2 regions of the Exiguobacterium sp. UBA5002 genome follow, and region 1 is predicted to be linked to the other one. Evidence: riboswitches for the same ligand, from Rfam matches in the RefSeq annotation. Region 1 holds a riboswitch; the other holds the start of a gene.
What was found. Region 1 has a riboswitch for S-adenosylmethionine ahead of B4C70_RS06500 (alpha/beta hydrolase). Riboswitches for the same ligand answer to the same signal wherever they lie in the genome.

Region 1 (3,189 bases):
AAGTCAACCCTTTTTCTCAATACCGTTTCGAGCTATACTCGTTAAAGTGACTATTTTTAGAGGACGGTGTCGGACGATGATGCATGTAATAAATCAGTACGGCTGGATCGAAGTAATTTGTGGTAGTATGTTTTCCGGGAAATCGGAAGAGTTGATTCGTCGTGTCAGACGGGCACAGTACGGCAAACTGCCCGTTCAAGTATTCAAGCCGGCAATCGACGACCGGTACCATGAAGAGCATGTCGTCTCTCACATCGGAAATTCCGTCGTGGCGATTCCAATGGCGACGAGTCGTGATCTCTATGCAGCAGTAGCGGAAGAAACACAAATTGTCGGAATTGATGAAGTTCAATTCTTTGATGATGAGATCGTTCAAGTCATCGAAGCACTTGCGCAAGACGGAAAACGCGTCATTTGTGCAGGACTCGATCAGGATTTCCGGGCAGAGCCATTTGGCAAGATGCCGGAATTACTGGCGCGCGCAGAATTTGTGACGAAACTTCAGGCGATCTGTCTCTCATGTGGCGATCCGGCTTCCCGGACACAACGTTTGATTGATGGAAAACCAGCGAACTATGATGATCCGATCATTTTAGTCGGCGCTTCAGAATCGTATGAGCCACGGTGCCGCCACTGCCATGAAGTGCCAGGAAAGCCGAAGCCGCTCCAAACGATGCAACACCAAAAAGGATAAACAAAAAAGACGAACCGATGATGGTCGTCCTTTGATGTAACAGCTGTTCGCTTCTAAGTGAAGACGAATAGCTGTTTTTTTTTATCCCGTTTCCTGTGAGAAACGACTCGAGCGTTCGATGAAACGAATCGTCTCACGCACGATCAAATCCTGATCATGATCGAGGGTCGCGACGTGGTACGAGTTGAGGAGACAGTAGATTCGTTTATCATTCGTCCCGATGTGCTGGTGCAGATAATCCGAGCTCGACGGCGGAACGACGTGATCGGTCGCCGAGTAGAGAATCAATGTCGGCAGGAGAATGGATCCGAGGCGTCCTTTTGTCTCATCCATTAGACGGACGAGTTCGAACGCACAACGGCTCGGAACGAGGTCATAAATGATTTCGAAGGCTGCTCGCTTAATGTCCGGTGCCCCTTCCGGTAAGTACTGTGGACCGTCCTCGAACGAAAGTGCTTCATAGGATGGAACGGAGAGTGCGGCATTGATCGTAATGATGCCGGCAAACGGAATGCCGTCAGCAGCGAGCGACAACGCAAGCGTCGCACCCATCGATTGACCGATGACGAAGACTTGATCGCATGTTTCTTGTAAACGTTCATAGCCGTCTTGCAGGCTTTGCTTCCAACATCGAGCAGTCGATTGTTCAAACTCGCGGACGTTCGTTCCATGTCCACGTAAGCGCGGGGCATAGACGGTAAAACCTTCGGCAGCAAATGCCTCACCGACGTCCCGGACACTCTGCGGAGTGGCGTTAAAACCATGACAGATTAGAATGCCGATCGGTCCACCTTGAAGATAAAATGCTTCAGCACCAGTCAATACAGGATAGTTCATCATTACTATTTTTCCTCCATTCATGAAAAAAACTCGTCGACGTCACTGCTTGGACGCCCACGAGTTTTTCACCGTATCATCCAAAGCCGCGCTTTGCTGGTCGGAGCACCTTACAGATTGCAGGTTGCCGTGAAGTCATAGAGCCAGGTCTCTCGTTCACTCTTGATAAATATCATATTGGAATTGTCGGATTAATCATTGAAACGATGGTAGCACGACCGAAAATGACTTGTCAAATCGTTCTTGACGAATCATGATCCGTTCAGTAAGCTAACTCATAACTTGTTCATCCATCGATATGCGCCAAATGGATTATTTTTGAAAAGTTGGTTGACTTTTAAAGGTTCGACCCGTAATGTAAAAATTAGTTTTACGACATAAGCAACAACACAACAACACACATACGAATTTCATACCGCAATACTTATCCAGAGAGGTGGAGGGACTGGCCCTACGAAACCTCGGCAACAGACTCATTATGAGCACTGTGCCAATTCCATCAGACAGATGTCTGAGAGATGAGTGGAGTGGATTCTGCCACTGTGCGGATCCAGGTCTCTTCTTGTTTCTCAAGAAGGGACCTTTTTTGTTGAATGAAGGGGGAAAACGGAATGATTGCATTTCATCAAGTCAAAAAAACGTACGTCACGAAAGATCAGACGATTGCAGCGCTCGACGGTGTCGACCTGACGATCGAAAAAGGTGAAATCTTTGGGGTCATCGGTTTTAGCGGTGCCGGGAAAAGTTCACTGCTCCGCTGCGTCAATCTGTTAGAACGACCGACGTCAGGAACGGTGACGGTCGATGGGGAAGATTTAACGCAACTGTCTCCGAAAAAGTTACGCCAAGCAAAACAACGGATCGGGATGATCTTTCAGCACTTCAATCTGTTGAATGCGAACACGGTCTTTACGAATGTCGCGAAACCACTCGTTCTCGCAGGCGTCAAGAAAGACGAAATTCGCCGCCGGGTGACGGAGTTACTCGAATTCGTCGATCTCGCGGACAAAGCAGATCATTATCCGGATCAATTGTCGGGTGGGCAGAAACAGCGCGTTGGTATCGCCCGGGCACTCGCGACGCAACCTTCCGTCCTTTTATGTGACGAAGCGACGTCAGCACTTGATCCCCAGACGACACATCATATTCTTCAGTTATTAAAACGGATCAATGCCGAGTACGGGATCACGATTCTCTTGATCACCCACGAGATGGGCGTCATCCGGGAGATTTGCGACCGGGTCGCCGTCATTGAAGCTGGAAAGTTGATCGAGTCAGGAACGGTCTTTGATGTCTTTTCAAACCCGCAGACTGAGACAGCGAAAAATTTCGTTCGCTCCGTCATGCATGACGAGATTCCAGCGTCGATTCGTCAGTTGATCGAGTCCCGGAATGCGAATCCAATCTATAAGATTCACTTCCTTGGACATCACACCGGACAACCACTCTTATCGCAAGTCGCAAAACGCTTCGACGTCGATGTCAATATCCTGCACGGTAGCATCACGGAGTTGCAGGATACGCCGTTCGGCACATTACTCGTTGAACTGATCGGTGAGACGACAGAAGTGAAACGAGCGTTACACTACATCGATCAGGCGCAGGTAACCGTTGAGGAGGTGCTCGCTGATGCTAGTTAACTACAGTGATATCTGGAC
Region 2 (3,189 bases), on a different contig from region 1:
TTCCGCTTGATGCAACGCGTCTTACCAAAGTTCAACATCCAAGTGACATTCGTCGATACGACGGACCTTGCAGCGACGGAAGCAGCGATCCAAGACAACACGAAGATCGTCTACGTCGAAACACCGACGAACCCGTTGTTGAAAGTAACGGACATCGCAGCCATCGCAACGATTGCCAAACGTCACGATCTTAAACTCGTCGTCGACAACACGTTCGCGACTCCATATCATCAACAACCACTCGCGCTTGGTGCAGACATCGTCTTGCACAGTGCAACAAAATACATCGGCGGACACTCGGACGTCGTCGCTGGACTTGTCGTCGTCAAAGATGATGCGCTCGGCGAAGAGCTTCACTTCATCCAAAACTCGACAGGCGGCGTACTTGGACCGCAAGACAGCTTCTTGCTCGTCCGTGGTCTTCGTACACTCGGTATCCGGATGGATGCGATCGAAGAGACAGCCCATGATCTCGTTGCGTTCCTGCAAGCGCAAGACATCGTCTCGAACATCTTCTATCCAGGACTTGCATCGCATCCTGGTCACGACATCCAAGCGAAACAAGCGACTGGATTCGGTGGGATGATCAGCTTTGATGTCGGTTCAGCAGCGAACGCAGAAAAACTCGTCGAGGCGACACACTTCTTCACACTCGCTGAGAGTCTTGGTGCCGTCGAGAGTCTGATTTCCGTTCCTGCACGGATGACGCACGCGTCGATCCCAGCAGAACGTCGGGCAGAACTTGGCATCACGGACGGTCTCGTTCGGATTTCAGTTGGACTTGAGGACGCGGAAGATTTGAAAGAAGACTTAACACGTGCTTTCACGTTCCTCGAAAAAGTTTCTGAAAAAACTGTTTGACAACAAAAATAACCCCTGCTAATATTCAGAATATATTCTACAAACTTAATACCGAAACTCTTATCGAGAGTGGTGGAGGGACTGGCCCGATGAAACCCGGCAACCGCGGATCTAATCCGAAGTGGTGCTAATTCCAGCAGACAAAAGTCTGGGAGATGAGAGCAAATGGTTTTGTGTACTGAAAAGTGCGCGCGTTTGCTCTAAAACGCGCGCACTTTTTTTATTTTAGGAGGGACAGTTGTGATTCGTTTACAAGACGTAGGAAAGATTTATCGCTCAAAGCGCGGAGCGGTCGAAGCTGTCGCGAATGTCGATCTGACAATCGAACGCGGTGAAATTTTTGGAATAATCGGTTATTCCGGAGCAGGGAAATCGACCTTGATCCGATTGCTGAATATGCTTGAAGCACCAACGAGTGGTTCGATCCAAATCGATGGTGTTGAGATGACATCACTAAAACCAAAGGAATTACGAGGCGTCCGTAAGAATGTCTCGATGGTCTTCCAACATTTCAACTTACTATGGTCACGGACGGTTGAAGAGAACATCATGTTCCCACTCGAGCTCGGTGGCTTCCCGAAAGCACACCGCAAGGAACGGGTAGCGGAACTGATCCAACTCGTTGGTTTAGACGGACGTGAAAAAGCCTATCCGTCGCAATTATCCGGTGGTCAAAAGCAACGTGTCGGTATCGCTCGGGCACTGGCATCGAACCCGGACGTTCTCTTATGTGACGAGGCAACAAGTGCACTCGATCCGAAGACGACGGACTCAATCCTTGAGTTACTCGTTGACATCAATGAAAAACTGAAACTGACGATCGTCTTGATCACACACGAGATGCACGTCATTCAAAAAATCTGTCACCGGGTCGCCGTCATGGAAGCCGGTAAAATCGTCGAGCAAGGACCGGTCGCAGAGGTCTTCCGTCATCCGAAGCAAGCGATGACGAAGGAGTTCGTCAAACAATTGACGTCGCCTTCGGAAAACGAGTTGACGTTCGCGAAACTACGCGAACGGTACCCAACCGGAAAAATCGTTCAGTTGACGTTCGTCGGATCAACAGCGGAAAGCCCGATCCTCGCGGAAGTCATGAAGGATTCACCGGTCCTGTTCAACATCATCGGCGGAAACGTCGGTCAATCACAGGAAGGGGCACTCGGTACACTGTTCATTCAGTTGATCGGGGAAACAGAAGCAACACAAGCGGTCATCACGAAGCTTCAAGCCAGTGATGTTGAAGTGGAGGTGGATCACCGATGATTTCATTCTTTGACAACCTAGATTGGGACATGGTGTGGGAAGCGACAGGCAGTACCGTCTATATGACGGCAATCGCTGGGGTTTCGACATTCGTTCTCGGTTTGATCATTGGTTTACTATTGTATGCGACAAACGAAGAGTTATTGTTCAAGAATCGGGCGTTCTATTCAGTGTTGAGCTTGATCGTCAACGTCTTCCGTTCGATTCCGTTCATCATCTTACTGATCTTATTGATTCCATTTACGACAGCGATCGTCGGTTCGTTCCTCGGACCAACGGCAGCATTACCGGCACTGATTTTCGGTGCTGCACCATTTTACGGTCGGATGGTTGAACTCGCGTTACGTGAAGTCGATAAAGGTGTCATCGAGGCAGCTGAATCGATGGGGGCGACGAAGTTCCAAATCATCTATAAAGTCTTAATCCCGGAAGCGTTGCCTGCCATCGTTTCTGGTATCACGGTCACACTCGTCTCACTTGTCGGTTATACGGCAATGGCCGGAGTAGTCGGCGGAGGTGGACTTGGGGACATGGCCTTCATCGAAGGATTCCAGCGTTCTCAAAACGATGTCATCGTCATTGCGACACTCTTAATCTTAGCGATCGTCTTCGTCATCCAAATCATTGGTGATTTGCTGATCCGTGCGATCGATAAACGTTAATTCGAAACTTAATCATATTGGAGGAATCATTCATGAAAACTTGGAAAAAATTCGTAGGTACTGCTGCTGTATCCGTCTTAGCTATTAGTCTTGCTGCATGTGGCGAAAAATCATCAGGATCAGACAGCGACGACAAAACACTTGTCATCGGTGCTTCAAACGTACCGCACGCTGAGATTCTTCAGCACGTTAAAAAAGAATATGAAGCAAAAGGTTACAAGCTTGAAATCAAGAAGTTCCAAGATTACGTACTTCCGAACAAAGCGCTCGCTTCAAAAGAAATCGATGCGAACTACTTCCAGCACGTACCGTATCTTGAGCAACAAGAGAAAGAAAACAAATCGTATAAGTTCGCGAACGCAGGTGGCGTCCATGTTGAACCACTCGGTATCTACTCGAAGAA

Region 2: another riboswitch for S-adenosylmethionine. It lies ahead of B4C70_RS10195 (methionine ABC transporter ATP-binding protein); the one in region 1 lies ahead of B4C70_RS06500 (alpha/beta hydrolase).

What each region holds. Positions count from the first base shown of each region.
Region 1 is NZ_DGYQ01000023.1:106,759-109,947, reverse strand. It holds gene B4C70_RS06505 (thymidine kinase) at 80-694, shown strand; gene B4C70_RS06500 (alpha/beta hydrolase) at 776-1,534, opposite strand; SAM riboswitch class I at 1,602-1,703, opposite strand; SAM riboswitch class I at 1,953-2,056, shown strand; gene B4C70_RS06495 (methionine ABC transporter ATP-binding protein) at 2,143-3,171, shown strand; gene B4C70_RS06490 (methionine ABC transporter permease) at 3,161-3,189, shown strand, end outside.
Region 2 is NZ_DGYQ01000033.1:91,028-94,216, forward strand. It holds gene B4C70_RS10190 (bifunctional cystathionine gamma-lyase/homocysteine desulfhydrase) at 1-861, shown strand, start outside; SAM riboswitch class I at 919-1,023, shown strand; gene B4C70_RS10195 (methionine ABC transporter ATP-binding protein) at 1,102-2,124, shown strand; gene B4C70_RS10200 (methionine ABC transporter permease) at 2,121-2,786, shown strand; gene B4C70_RS10205 (MetQ/NlpA family ABC transporter substrate-binding protein) at 2,819-3,189, shown strand, end outside.